Regions from separate parts of the Pseudomonas cistanchae genome, predicted to be linked through region 1. Evidence: predicted binding sites of a transcription regulator. Region 1 holds the regulator's gene; the other holds the start of a gene.
The links. Region 1 encodes LexA, which represses DNA repair genes until DNA is damaged. Its sites were predicted from a motif close to CTGTNTNNNNANACAG; they were not measured.
Positions count from the first base shown of each region.

Region 2: imuA (translesion DNA synthesis-associated protein ImuA) is a predicted target of LexA. The motif match lies at 2,181-2,196, and genes of this name have one in related genera.

Region 1 is NZ_JBTLWN010000003.1:213,531-221,092, forward strand. It holds gene ACX0MV_RS11050 (CsiV family protein) at 1-183, shown strand, start outside; gene ACX0MV_RS11055 (S-methyl-5'-thioinosine phosphorylase) at 267-1,004, opposite strand; gene nagZ (beta-N-acetylhexosaminidase) at 1,015-2,013, opposite strand; gene ACX0MV_RS11065 (L,D-transpeptidase) at 2,034-2,558, opposite strand; gene ACX0MV_RS11070 (TetR/AcrR family transcriptional regulator) at 2,606-3,313, opposite strand; gene lexA (transcriptional repressor LexA) at 3,562-4,170, shown strand; gene sulA (SOS-induced cell division inhibitor SulA) at 4,182-4,655, shown strand; gene ACX0MV_RS11085 (hypothetical protein) at 4,709-4,942, opposite strand; gene ACX0MV_RS11090 (DUF6586 family protein) at 5,017-5,535, opposite strand; gene topA (type I DNA topoisomerase) at 5,601-7,562, opposite strand, start outside.
Region 2 is NZ_JBTLWN010000001.1:1,285,246-1,292,807, reverse strand. It holds gene ACX0MV_RS05950 (Y-family DNA polymerase) at 1-1,406, opposite strand, end outside; gene imuA (translesion DNA synthesis-associated protein ImuA) at 1,414-2,031, opposite strand; gene ACX0MV_RS05940 (ferritin-like domain-containing protein) at 2,379-2,888, opposite strand; gene ACX0MV_RS05935 (iron-containing redox enzyme family protein) at 3,352-4,761, shown strand; gene ACX0MV_RS05930 (methyltransferase) at 4,758-5,774, shown strand; gene ACX0MV_RS05925 (ABC transporter permease) at 5,823-6,584, opposite strand; gene ACX0MV_RS05920 (ABC transporter ATP-binding protein) at 6,581-7,510, opposite strand.

The sequences.
Region 1 (7,562 bases):
ATTACGCTTGGTCAGGGGCGGCGGATCGACCTCAGCGTTGAGCTATGGGTAAATCATTTCGAGAGCAACGGGCTGCTCAGCAGCAGTGAACTGATCAGGCGCAGCGTTCGCCTGAAAAGCGCTGAGCTCACGTTCCTCGATCACGGCAACCTGGGCGTACTGGTTCGCGTCAGGCCGATCTAACATGCTTGTTCAGCTAGCAAAAAGGGCCGCTTGATGCGGCCCTTTTTTGTTTTACGTGCCGAATTAGCTTATGCAGTGAAGGCTCAGCCTTCCAGTACATGGGCCAGCACGGCCTTGACCTGGCCCATACCCTCTTCCAGCGCGCACTCGATCTCCGCCATGGTAATCAGCCCTTTGCTCTTGCCCGCCGCCGGATTGACCACCAACGCCAGGCACGCGTAGGGCAACGCCAGCTCACGGGCCAAAACGGCTTCCGGCATGCCAGTCATGCCAACGATATCGCAGCCATCGCGTTCCATACGGGCAATTTCGGCGACCGTTTCCAGGCGCGGTCCCTGGGTACAGCCGTACACACCGTGGGAGCTGTAGCCGCAGCGTTCCTGATCCAGCGCAGCGGTGAGCTTGTTGCGCAACTGCGCGTCGTAAGGATGGCTGAAGTCAACATGGGTAACGTGCTCCAGCTCATCCTCGTAAAAGGTATGGGCGCGGCCCGAGGTGTAATCGATGATCTGGTGTGGCACGCAGAAATGCCCCGTACCCATCGCGGGATGAATACCACCCACCGCGTTGACGGCGATGATCGCCTGAGCCCCAGCCTCTCGCAGCGCCCAGAGATTGGCGCGGTAGTTGACCTGGTGCGGCGGGATACGGTGGGGGTGTCCGTGGCGGGCAAGAAACAATACTTCGCGACCCGCGTAGTCCCCATGCAGCACAGGGGCAGAAGGTGCGCCATAGGGCGTATCGAAATGCCGTGCGGTGTTGATGGTCAGCCCGTCCAGACGGGTCAACCCGGTGCCGCCGATGATGGCGCAAACAGTCATTGCTGGGTCCTTATTCAATCAGTTGCGCGGCGCGCAAGGCGCTGATCGCCTGCTGCCAACGCGGATGTTGGCGGTACTCGATACCGGGGAAAGCGTGTCGACGCATCCGAGCCAAGCCATGAGGCGCGGTCACCTTGAGTCGCTGCAAGGCGCTCAGGGCCAATTCCGCGGCAGCGCGATCATTGCAGACCAGGCCCATGTCGCAACCAGCCGCAAGCGCCGCCTCGATGCGGCATGCCGCATCGCCGACCACATGGGCGCCCGCCATCGACAGGTCATCACTGAAAATAACGCCGGTAAAAGCAAGCTCGCCACGCAAGATGTCCTGTAGCCAACGCCGCGAAAAGCCCGCTGGCTGGGCATCAACTTGCGGATAAATCACATGCGCGGGCATTACTGCAGCCAGTTGCGACCCCAACTGAGCGAAGGGTTTAAGGTCGCACTGGCGAATCTGCTCGAGGCTGCGCTCATCCACCGGAATCGCCACGTGGGAATCGGCCTCGGCCCAGCCATGTCCGGGAAAATGCTTGCCGGTCGCGGCCATGCCCGCCGCCTGCATCCCGCGGATAAACGCGCCAGCCAACTGGGTGGCACGCTGCGCATCACCTTCGAACGCGCGACTACCGACCACCGCACTGCGCTGGTGGTCCAGATCCAGCACCGGGGCGAAGCTCAGGTCCAGGCCCGCCGCCAGCACCTCGGTCGCCATCAGCCAGCCACAGTGATCGGCCAAGACTTCGGCATTGATGTTGTCAGCAAGCGCACGCATCGCCGGCAAACGCACGAAACCCTGGCGCAGGCGCTGCACCCGACCGCCCTCCTGATCCACCGCCAGGAGCAGATCGGGCCGTATGGCCCGGATCGCCATCGACAGCTCACGGACTTGACGAGGCGTTTCGATGTTACGGGCAAACAGAATCAGCCCGCCGACTTCCGGCTGCCTGAGAATCTGCCGATCCTCGGCGGTCAGCCAGGTACCGGCGATATCCAGCATCAACGAGCCTTGCATGAGTGAACTCACAATAATCCTTAACTTAGCGGTGCTGCCGCCCAGACCGGGCACGCAGCCTCATCGATCTGCACGCGGCATCTGACCGGAACGCGGGGAAACAACTGAAGAAGGTCGGCATTACGCAAGCGCACACAGCCGTGGGAGCGCGGTACACCCATGGGTTCGCTGTCAGGCGTGCCGTGCAGGTAGATGTAGCGGCGAAAAGTGTCGACCGCACCAAGGCGGTTGCGCCCCAGCTCACAGCCGCTGAGCCAGATGATGCGGCTGAGAATCCAGTCGCGACCGGGAAACTGCTGCGCCAATTCGGCCGTCCAGACCTCGCCGGTCCAGCGGCGCCCTCGCAACACCGCAGCGCTTGGCAATCCCTCGCCAATCTTGGCCCGCACATAATGCAGGCCGCGCGGCGTACAGCCGGAACCATTAAGTTCGCCAACGCCATTCAAGGCCGTGGAAACCGGCAGACGAAGCTGCAGCGCACCGTCGGCGAAGCCGTAGAGGCGCTGGTCGGCAATGGAGATATGGATAAGGTCGAGGGTGCACATGGGCGGCTAGCTTAGCGGATCACACCGACCAAGCCCACCCGTGGGCATCAAACCTTGGCGGGTGCCGCAGGGCTCTTGATGCGTGGTTTGAGCTGCGCGCTGGCAAGGGCTTCGTCATGCACACCGCTCTCCGAGCGCATACCTGCAGCCAGGAACGGCACCATCAAGCGCATCACTTGCTCGATTGAGGTATTCACCCCGAAGTCCGTTTCGGCCATGGCGCGCAGCGCCTTGATTCCCGACATGCTGAACGCAGCCGCGCCGAGCATGAAATGAACGCGCCAGAACAACTCCAGGGGGGGAATACGGGGCGCTGCTTCATGAACCAGGAGCATGTAACGGCGGAAAATCTTGCCGTACACCTCTTGCAGATACTTTCGCAGGTGCCCCTGGCTTTGGCTGAACGCTAAGCCAAGCAGACGCATGAAAATGGACAGATCGTTGCCGCTACGCGGCTTAACCTCCAATGCCAGTTCTACCAGCAATTCGAGCAGCTCTTCAAGGCTGAACTTGGTGCCAGGCTTGGCCTGCCTGCGGTCAAGCTCACGCTCGAGGCTGCTGCAGAACGGACCGAGAAAGCGGGAGAAAACCGCCTGGATGAGCGCTTTCTTGGAGCCGAAGTGGTAATTCACCGCCGCCAGGTTGACCCCGGCTTTGCCAGTGATCAAACGCAACGAGGTTTCAGCGAAACCTTTTTCGGCAAACAACTGCTCTGCCGCATCAAGAATGCGTTCAACAGTTTCCGACTGGGCCATGAATTCTCACCTAGCAAACACTCGTTTGAAACATACGTTTTAGCTGATCAACTTGTCAAGCCAAGCGATGCATCTTACCCAGGCCTCGGTTGCCCGACAAAAGCATTTAACGTTCTGCCTGGCACCTGCTCTGTGAATAGCCTGATCAACCTCTGCTAGCGATGGGACGGTGAAATCCCAACGAACCTGTTGCCAAGCAACCTTCACTGTATATAATCCCAGTCACTGTATAAAAAGACAGAGTTCCCATGATCAAACTGACGCCACGCCAAGCTGAAATTCTCGCATTCATCAAGCAATGCCTAGAAGACAATGGTTATCCGCCAACGCGCGCGGAGATCGCTCAGGCGCTGGGCTTCAAATCCCCCAATGCAGCCGAAGAACATCTCAAAGCCTTGGCGCGCAAAGGCGCAATAGAAATGACACCGGGCGCTTCTCGCGGCATTCGCATTCCGGGTTTCGAACCCAGCTCCGAGGAAGAAGGCTTGCCGGTCATTGGCCGAGTAGCAGCCGGTGCACCGATTCTGGCGCAGCAGCATGTCGAGGAATCCTGCCGCATCAATCCCGAGTTCTTTCATCCAAGGGCCGACTATCTGCTGCGGGTACGCGGCATGAGCATGAAGGACATCGGGATTTTTGACGGCGATCTGCTTGCCGTGCACACGACCCGCGAAGCCCGCAATGGCCAGGTTGTGGTCGCACGCATCGATGACGAAGTAACGGTAAAACGCTTCAAGCGCGAAGGTAATCTGGTGTGGCTGCTCGCCGAAAACGACGACTTCGCCCCTATCGAAATCAACTTGGAAGAGCAGGATTTCGTTATTGAAGGTTTGAGTGTCGGCGTAATCCGCCGCTGAGAGGAGGTTCTATGCAGTTCCAGCAGCCACTGAAACGTACCCAACTGCCGCTGTTCGATGGATTTCTTGCGAATACTGTCGCACCACTGCTTGATGAAGAGGCGATGCCGCTCTGGCAAGAGGAAGCCGTGGCCTTCAGCGAACTATCGCTGCGCGGCGCCGCTGGGCACTGCCTTACCCTTCTCGCACCCATTCTGCGCGAGCTGAGTCAGAACGACGATGCGCGGTGGCTTACCTTGATCGCACCGCCCGGCAGCCTGACTCAAACTTGGTTACGCGAAGCAGGGTTGAACCGCGAACGAATTCTACTGCTGCACCCGCGCGGCGAACAAAGCGCGCTGGATTTGGCGCAACAAGCGCTGCGGCTGGGAAAAAGTCATACCGTGGTGAGCTGGCTGCACCCGCTTGAGCGGCAGGCCCGCTTGCAGCTTGAGGCTGCAGCGCGACATGGCAAGGCGCAAAGTTTGAACATCAGCCTGGGCTGAAACTGAAAACGCACAAGGACCGTGCTATCGGTAGGACTGTATAGCTTTCACGCTTAATGCAGAACGTGCGGTTCATCGTCGTGTTCGAAATTGCCTTCCGCCAAACGCCCCGCCATCTGCACCCCAACATTGAGCATGGCCTTCGCCACCTCCACATGCTGGCCTTGCAAAAACGCTTTGGCGCCTTCGGAGAAATCCAGCACCACCAGCGACTCTTCATCTTCTGCACGACGCAGAGCGATGCGGCCATCAGGCAGTTCGACGATTTCCAGAAAGGACGTTGGCATAGTTGGCTCTCCACAAAGGGCCGGCATTGTAACAGCCGACCCGCTCTCACCCTAGTCCGCTGATCAAGCGGCCATTACCACTCGCTTAGGGTTTCGCGAAAGCGCTTGGCCAGAGCCTTCAGCTGCTGCCGCCAGTCTTCCAGGGTTTGCCTAGACAGAGGCTCTGCCGGTTCATCCAGATTTACTGCGCTGATCAATGGCGTTGCAGGGTCAGTCTTGCTGCTCTTGGCTGCTTGTGGCGGCTGGAACAACAACTGGTATGCCTCAAGCAGCTGAGCGAGCCATGTGTGTGGATGTTGCACCAGCTCGACCAATTCGCCCAGTTCCTGGCTCGGCGCAGCAGCCAACACCGCCTTGTCGAGAAAAGCCTCGGCACGCGATGCATCGCTACCAGGCAAACGGTAGTAGCCCGCTATTTCATGGCACAGCCCTAACAACGCGCCATACAAATGAAACAACGTCGCCTCGCGCTCGGCCTGAATCAGCGCTTGCGCATTCATCGCTCGAATCTCCTCAGCCTTGCGCCAGGACTCGAGGGACAAGCCCGCATAAAAGATCTTCTGATTGGTACGGGTATAGAGTTCGTTGGCCATAACGGTGCGCTCCACTTGAACAAAGCGACTAAAGGCGCCTACTGAGGTAGGCGCGGTGCACTCGATCAACGTTTGTCTTCGACCTTCCACTTGCCGCCATCGTAAAACGCGCGCCAACCGGTTGGTTTACCGTCTACTTCAGTCTGCACGTACTGCTCTTTGGTTTTGCGGCTGTAGCGAATCACCGCAGGAAGCCCGTCCGGGTCTTTCTTCGGGGCGTCGACCAGGAAGTGATACTTAGGATCGATCTCGGCCTTGTGCGGAATCAGCTCCATCACCAGAGGCGCGCGGGTTTCGCGGTTCTTCGGGAACTGACTGGCTGCAAGAAACAGACCGGATGCTCCATCGCGCAGAATGTAGGTGTCGTTGACCTTTTCGCACTTGAGCTCCGGCATCTTCACCGGGTCCATTTTCGGCGGCGCCGCTTCACCGCTTTTCAGCAGTTTGCGGGTGTTCTTGCACTCACTGTTGGTGCAGCCGAAGAACTTGCCGAAACGACCGGTCTTAAGCTGCATCTGGCTGCCGCACTTGTCACATTCCAGGCTCGGGCCTTCATAACCCTTGATCCGGTACTGCCCCTGCTCGATCTCATACCCCGTGCAGTCCGGGTTATTGCCGCAGATATGCAACTTGCGGGTTTCATCCAGCAGATAGGCATCCATGGCGGTCGCACAGATAGGGCAGCGATGCTTGCCGAGCAGAACACGGGATTCCGACTCACCCTCGTCGTCTGCGGCAATCTCATCGCCCGGGACCAGATTGAGCGTCGACTTGCAGCGCTCTTTGGGTGGCAACGCGTAACCGGAACAACCGAGGAATACGCCGGTTGAAGCGGTACGGATCATCATCGGCCGCCCACATTCGCGACAGGCGATATCGGTCGGCGTTGGGAGATTGGCACGCATGCCGCTATCGGACGCCTCAGCCACTTCAAGTTTTTTCTTGAAATCGCCATAGAACTCGTCGAGCACGTGCTTCCATTCGCGCTCACCCTGGGCCACATCGTCCAGGTGCTCTTCCATGCCGGCGGTAAAGCCATAGTCCATCAGGTTGGAGAAGCTTTCCGCGAGGCGCTCGGTGACGATATCGCCCATCTTTTCCGAGTAGAAACGGCGGTTGTGCAAGGCAACGTAGCCGCGATCCTGAATGGTCGAAATGATCGCCGCATAGGTCGACGGACGACCGATACCGCGCTTCTCCATCTCCTTCACCAGGCTGGCTTCGGAATAGCGCGCAGGTGGCTTGGTGAAGTGCTGGCTCGGATCCAGCTTGATCAGCTTGAGCACCTCACCTTGATTCATTTCCGGCAGGACGTCGTCATCGCCCGGCTTGCTCAATTGCGGCAGAACGCGGGTGTAACCATCGAACTTGAGGATGCGGCCTTTTGCGCGCAACTCAAACTGCGCAGCGGTCACCGTCACGGTGGTCGAGAGATACTCGGCTGGTGGCATCTGGCACGCCACGAACTGGCGCCAGATCAATTCGTACAAGCGCTCGGCATCGCGCTCCATGCCGCTCAGCTGAGTCGGCTTGAGGTTGACGTCGGAAGGACGGATCGCTTCGTGCGCTTCCTGCGCACCCTCCTTGCTGCTGTAGGCAATTGGATTGGCAGGCAGGTACTTCTTGCCGAACTCGCCCTCAATGAAGTCGCGCACCATGCTTACGGCGTCGGCGGACAGGTTGGTCGAGTCGGTACGCATATAGGTGATGTAACCGGCCTCATACAGACGCTGGGCCATCATCATGGTCTTCTTTACGCCGAAGCCAAGACGGTTGCTCGCGGCCTGCTGCAAGGTCGACGTGATAAACGGGGCCGATGGCTTGCTGCTGGTCGGCTTGTCTTCACGCTTGGCGATGCTGTAGCTGGACGCCTTGAGCGTCGCCAGGGCCGCCATGGCCTGGGCTTCGTTCAGCGGTTTGAAAGCGGCGCCGTTCTCACGGGCCACTTCGAAGCGCACGTTGGCGCCTTTGGCGGTACCGAGGTCAGCATGCACTTCCCAGTATTCTTCAGGAACGAAGGCGCGAAT
Region 2 (7,562 bases), on a different contig from region 1:
AACCAGCCGTGCAGCAGCAGCGGACCTTGCCCACCCGCCGGGCGATACGCCCAGCCCCGCTGACCGGCGCGGGTTTCGATGCGGTAATAATCGCGCCGTACATCCTCGCCATCCCACCAGCCGGACTCGATGCGCTCGGGCCCGGCCAGAATGCTTATGTCCTCCTCGCGCAGAGGAAGTGGCTGGCTCAACAGCCAGCCAGGGCGCAGCAGCGTGGTCGGTGCAAGCTGGTCGTGGCCCTGGGCTTCGGCCTTCCAGGCGTACTCGGGACGATGATCCGGCGTACTGCACAGGCCATGCACGGCATCGTCGCCCAGGCGTGCGCGCAGTCGCTCGCGCAACTGCTCCCAGGGCAGCGATTGCTGCGGGCGCTCATCGAAGAGCTCGCGATGAGCGGGCGTGAACGTCGGTAAGTCACGCGCCAGCAAACGAACCGCCTGCACCGGCGCGCCGAGCTGCAATTGCTCAAGGCGTCCGCGCGCCACTTCGAACAACATCGCCGGCTCGCGTTCGGCACTCAGCAGGCCCACCGGCACCCGTGTGGGCTCGCCCTCGGCGTGCTGCAAATGCAGGGTAAAACGCTGCACGCCACAATCGCGACCGGCGAGAAATGCGCCCAGGTCGGCCGTAAGTCGGCGCAGCGGAAACAGCAGCGCTTGGTGCGACTCGACATCAAAATTGAGCTCGATGCGCTGATCGAATTGATCCGGTGGCGAATAGCAATTCAGCGCCACTCCCCGCTCCCCCAGCAACCTTTCCAGGTGCTGCCACACCTGCGCGGAAAAGCGCCGCGCCACGCCATCGCGCGGCAAGGCCATGACGTGCGCGAGGGTACGCAGGCCCATTCGGGTAAACGCCGTGACGATGTCCGGCGGCAAACCGCTGCGCGCAATCGGCAGGCGGGCCACGGCCTCGCGCAAACCGGCCGGGGTCACCAGCAAACCATCCGTAACGTTGGCCAGCACACGCGCCGCCAGAGGGTTGGGCGCGCAGACGATGCGGTGACGAAACCCCAGCGCCGTCAGCTCGCCGCGCAAGCGCGCCTCGAACTGCGCCCAGGGGCCGAACAGACCAAGGCTGGACTCGACCTCCATCATCAACACCCGTGGATAATCCAGGCTGACGTGAGAGCTGAAGCGATAAGCCCAGGCCGCGAGAAAGTGATGCCAGCGTTCTATCTGTACCGGCTCGTGCTCCACCATCGCGAAGTCGTTGCTTATCGCCTGTGCCGCACTCAACGCCTGGCCGGGGCGCAACCCCAGCGCACGCGCGGCCGGGTTCAGCGCTTTCAGCACGCGCCGTTGCCGCGTACCTGTCAGCATGACCAGAGGCTTGGAAGGGTCGGCGCAGCCGCGCAACACCCCATCCAGTGCCAATTGCGGCAGCAATATACAAGCCCAGCGCATGGTCGCCTCACTGCCACTCGGCGATGGAAATGGGCACGGCCGAGGCCACGCCGCCCCGGCATTTGAGGACCCGCAACTGGGCAGGCCGTGCATCCAGCGCGAGCCGCAATGCCGCAGGCGATGGGTTGATCGCCTCGCGCAATGGCCGGTAGGCGAAAGCCAGGGTCTGCCCCGTTTCCGCCGCGACCTGCAACCGGCGCAGGCCTCGATCATCGGCCTGTTGCGGCCAGCACAGCACGGCCCCGCAACTGCCCGAGCGCAGGCACTGTTCGGCAGCCCACAAGGCATTGCGTGCGGAGGTTTCGACGATGCTCAGCCACTGCAAATCCACCCCGGCCGCGCGCCAGGCGGGCGCATAGGGCACATGGGGCGGCGCCACCAGCACGATCCGCTCCCCCGCCTGGCTCAAGCGCCTCAAGGTCGGCCACACCACCTGCAGCTCCCCGAGGCCCTCGGCGTCGGTGAGGATTTCGCTCAAGGCAGCCTCTGGCCAGCCTTGCGCGGGCAATACGGCATCCAGACCGGCAAGCCCAGTCGGATGCGCGCCCGCGGGCAGCTTCAGCGCCTGCCCTTTCCACACCCGGCGCTCTTGCAACAGCCTATCAAGCGCCACCACAGCGCCGATCATGCCGCAACCCCCCGACTCAGCATCGGCATGGCAGACCTACCGGAAAACACCCACAGCCACTAACCCACCCACTCCATGGGAATGGTCGAGCAGGCTGAAACGAGCACACGCAGGGAAAGGGAGGCATAGCAGTGACTTCGGCTTAACTGTATGGATGTACAGTAATTTAAAACCAGAACTTCCTGCAAGGCTCATCCAGGAATCTGGACAGGCGGAGAACAAGAACTTGATGAAGGATAGTCACGGTGGATATGTGCTCATCCCCTATCAATTGCACATAGAAAAAGACCCCGCTAGCGCGAGGTCTTGTTTACCCACCTATCACGGGTGATGGGGCACAGCCATCAGCGCTTCGCTTCGACATCCGGTGCCGCGGAGCGGGCGAGAAAGGCTTCGGTCAGTTCGGGCAGGTGGTCACGCAGCCAGTCGGCCATGGCGATTTCCTGTGCCAGGATCTGCTCGCAGACAGCCTGAGTCTTGCTGTCGCCGGCGCTTTTCGCTGCGGCAATCAACACGGTATACGCGGCGATTTCGACGTTCTCGAACACATAGCCACTCATGGCACCCTTCACCACTTCGTCGCTCATCATGCTGCCGCCCACTGCCTGACCGAAGGCCATCAGCTTGGCGGACATGTCCTTGATCGTCGACGGGCTGCTGCCCAGGCGCGCGATGCATTCATCGAGCAGCTTCTGCTGACCATAGGTTTCTTCGATGTGCTGCTCGATACGTGTTTTCAGCGCCGGATAGTGCTCGATTCGCTCGGCCTGGGCTTTCAGCATCTTTTCTGCCTGCTGCTCCATCGCATGGGCGTCGCGCAGCCAGTCGAGCAGGTTTTCCGTTGGGGTTGCCATGATGATTTCTCCTAATAAGGTGTTGGCTTTAGGAAGAGGTGTACGGCTTTCAGTTCAGGCTGACCGATAAGCGGTGGGTGTTGCTCTACGGCACTTATTGAGAACGTGTACCGGCCGCCGTTTGCGCTCATTCAGCTTGCTTGAGACCAGCGCCAGTCTGAATCCCGATACCACTTGCGGCCCCTTAACCTGCAAAAACTCACCGGACGAAAATGGTTTCCGCCATGGGCCGGCTTAGTCCCATCCGCGGACCAATCTGGCACAGGCACTGAACACGTTGCTGGGTGCAGAGTTGACACAATGTTCATCGAACCGGCCCATACCAGCGGCCAGAGGAGCATCGCCGGAGGCTTCGAAAGGCGCGCGCGCTGTGCAATCGGCACAATGCCATACGTCTTTTAGGTGGAATTATTTGCGGCGCTGGGTCATCACACGCACATCACCCCAACGACGTGCCTGAACCATGACGACATTGACCCGGATCTCTATTGAACGGCCCACCGCTTCCTCGATGCACGCCACTGGCGGGCAAGCGAAGGAGGTGTATGCCGCGCTTATGGACGTGACCGATCAGAGCCTGGAACTCGCTCGCGACTTTCTTCACGCCCAGTTGCAACAGGCTAGCAAGATCACCTGTGACCTGCCGAGCGACCCCGCGCAACTGAGCGAGTGGGTCACCGAAGGCGCACGCAAAACCACTGACACCTACAGTCGCTACCTGGAAGGGCGCAAACAGGGCAAACCGCGGCGTTATTTCAGCACCCGTGCCCACGCGCTGTATTTCCTGCGCGAAGTGGCGCCGACCAAGCTGGTGGACGGCGCCTGGTTGTATGGCCTGCTGCCGCGCTGGAACGACGTGCGCTTCCACGGCTTGATCCGCACCTATCTGGAAGAACTCGGCGATGGCGTGCCGGCGCAGAACCACGTGCTGATCTACAAGAAGCTGCTGGCGACCTACGGTTGCGATGACCTCAGCACGCTGTCCGATGAACATTACCTGCAGGGCGCACAGCAACTGGCACTGGGTTATCTGGCGGACGAGTTCCTGCCCGAGCTGATCGGCTACAACCTGGGTTACGAGCAGCTGCCACTGCACCTGCTGATCAGCACCTTCGAGCTGAACGAGCTGGATATCGACCCCTACTATTTCCAGTTGCACATCACCATCGACAACGCCAGCACCGGCCATGCGCACAAGGCCGCTCAGGCGGTGCTGGACAACCTGCCGGTGGTCGGCGACGCCAAGGATTTCTATCGCCGTGTGGCACTGGGCTATCGACTGAACGACATTGGCCTCAATTCAACCGGCGCGATTGCCGCATTCGACCTGGAGCAGGAGTTGCTGGCGATGTTCGACCGCAAACGCGCGGTGGCCGGCATGGTGCATTCGGACTTCTGTCGCATCGAAGGGCGCACCGTCAATCAGTGGTTGAGCCAACCGGGGCAGATCGGTGATTTCCTTGACGCGCTGCAGACCCGTGGCTGGATTCGTCGCCACGAAGACCCGCAGCAAAGCCGCTTCTGGCATCTGGTTCAGGGTGAGCAAGCGGCAATGTTCGGCGTATTCAGCGCCTATGAACTGCAGCTGCTGCACGACTGGATTGCCGGCGACTGGCTGGAGCAGCAGGCATCCCCAACACGCCCTATCCGCTTCCGGGCAATGCGACGCCCGGCGACTGGGCAAGCGCCCGCGCGCGAAGGCTATGTACCCAGCAGTGATTTCGACAACGAACTGGCGACTCTGGACAAGCAACTGCGTGTGCTCAACGAACCGGCGCAGATGGCGCGGCTGATCGACTTGATGTCACCTGCACATCATTCGACGCCAGCCGGGCTGATGGCGACGCGCATGTTTGTGGGGTTGATGCGATGAGCGAATTGCGCCATGCAGATCCGCACCACGCGCGACTCTTAAATCCACAAAACCTGAGCACCCATGAGCTAAGCCCGCAGAATCAGGCCTTGCTGCAACTTGGCCAGTTATTGCGCGAGGAAAACTACCGTTTCATCACAGTCACGCCGCTGACCCATAAGCGGGTCAACACCCGCCCGGAAAACGCCAAGGCGCGGAGCCTGACCGATATTTTTGGCTGGAGTCGTCCCTTCGACCGCACGCTGGTCGATGCGCGAATGTTTGCCCTGATGGAGCAGGCCGGCGTACTTGAAGCGCAGGGCGATTCCTGGCTCAGTCGGGTGCGCTGGTCGAGCTTCGGTGATCAGTTGCTGGTGCACTCGCGTTACCCGACCGAGGCCGCCGACGCGGTCTTTTTTGGCCCCGACACCTACCGCTTCGCCCAGGCCATCGACGCGCACCTGGCCCAAACCCACGCGGCCGGCATTCGCCGCGCGGTCGATATCGGCTGCGGCGCCGGTCCGGGTGCGCTGCGTATCGCGACGGCCTGCCCGCAGGCGCAGGTGGTGGCTGTGGATATCAATCCGCACGCGCTTGGCTTCACCCGAGTCAATGCGTTACTTGCAGGTGCCTCCAACCTGGAGGCCTGCGCGAGCAACCTGCTGAGCGACGTGGAGGGCGAATTCGATCTGATCGTTTCCAACCCGCCTTATCTGCTCGATCCCGACGAGCGCGCCTATCGGCACGGTGGCGGCGAATTAGGCGCAGGCCTGTCCCTGGCAATCGTCGATGCAGCGCTGTCACGTCTGGCGCCCGGCGGTAGCCTGGTGCTCTACACCGGCGTGGCGATGCGTGACGGCGCCGACCCGTTTCTCGCGCGTCTCGGCGCGGCCCTCAACGGGCGAGACCTGCAGTGGAGCTACCGGGAAATGGACCCCGATGTGTTCGGCGAGGAGCTGCTCGAACCCGCCTACGCTTCGGTCGAGCGCATCGCTGCGGTGGTACTGGTCGCGACGCGCAACAAGGCCAGCTGAAGAAGCACTTATCGCTCGCCACCGGGCAAACGGCGGCGAGCGCGGCGATCAATTCTTCAGTCGGTAGCCGGTCTTGAATATCCAGCCAACAATGGCGATGCACAACAGCAGAAAGCCGCAGATCATCCCCAGGCTGAGCACCACGTTGACGTCCGATACGCCGTAGAAACTCCAGCGAAACGCACTGATCAGGTACACCACCGGGTTGAACAGGGTGACGGTCTGCCACACCGGCGGCAGCATGCTGATGGAATAGAAGCTGCCACCGAGGAACGTCAGCGGGGTGACGATCAGTGCCGGCACGATCTGCAGCTTTTCCCAGCCATCCGCCCAGACGCCAATGATGAAGCCGAACAGGCTGAAGGTCAGCGCGGTCAGCACCAGCAACGCCAGCATCCAGACGGGATGGAGTATCTCGAAATCGACGAACAGCCGGGCGGTGATCAGGATGATCAAGCCGAGGATGATCGACTTGGTCGCCGCCGCACCGACGTATCCAATCAGGATTTCCAGGTAGGACACCGGCGCCGACAGCACTTCGTAAATCGTCCCCGAGTACTTGGGCATGTAGATGCCGAACGAGGCATTGGAAATGCTCTCGGTGAGCAGCGCCAGCATGATCAGCCCCGGCACGATAAAGGCGCCGTAACTGACCCCCTGCACCTGGGTCATGCTCGACCCGATGGCCGAACCGAACACCACGAAATACAGCGACGTGCTGATCACCGGCGTGGCGATGCTCTGCAGTAGCGTGCGCCAGGTACGCGCCAGTTCGAACAGGTAGATGGCGCGGATCGCGTAGACATTCATGCCCGTGACTCCTGCACGAGCGTGACGAAAATATCTTCTAGGGAACTCTGGCTGGACTGCAGATCCTTGAAGTCGATGCCCTTTTGCGCCAGATCCTTGAGCAGTTCAGCGATACCGGTGTGCTCACCCTGAGTGTCGAAGGTGAACACCAGCGCGTGGCCGGCATCGACCAGCTCCAGCGGATAGCGCGCCAGTTCGGCGGGGATGCTCTCCAGCGGCTGCTGCAGTTGCAGGGTCAGTTGCTTCTTGCCGAGCTGGTGCATCAGCACCTGCTTGTCTTCCACCAGGATGATCTCGCCCTTGCTGATCACCCCGATTCGGTCGGCCATCTCTTCGGCTTCCTCGATGTAATGGGTGGTGAGGATGATGGTCACACCGCGCTCGCGCAGGCCGCGCACCATGTTCCACATGTCGCGGCGCAGCTCGACGTCGACACCGGCGGTGGGCTCGTCGAGAAACAGGATCTGCGGCTCGTGGGACAATGCCTTGGCGATCATCACCCGGCGCTTCATGCCGCCGGACAGCTCGAACAGCCGCGCGTCCTTCTTGTCCCACAGCGAGAGATCGCGTAGCAGCTGCTCGAGGTACGCGGCATCGGGTTTCTTGCCGAACAGCCCGCGGCTGAATTTCACCGTCGACCAGACGCTTTCGAACGCATCGTTGAACAGCTCCTGGGGCACCAGGCCGATTTTCGAGCGCGCTGCCCGGTAGTCGCCAATGATGTCGTGACCATCAACCAGCACGGTGCCCGTGCCTGGATTGACGATGCCGCAGACAATGCTGATCAGGGTGGTTTTGCCCGCGCCATTGGGCCCCAGCAGGGCGAAGATTTCACCCTTGCGGATATCCAGATTGATGGTTTTAAGCGCGGAGTGGCCGGAGGCGTAGGTCTTGCTCAGCTGTTGAATCGAGATCACCGGTTGCACGGGACCTCCTCGTCAGGGGGAAAGGCCTGATTGTAGGGAAAACCCAGGGCAA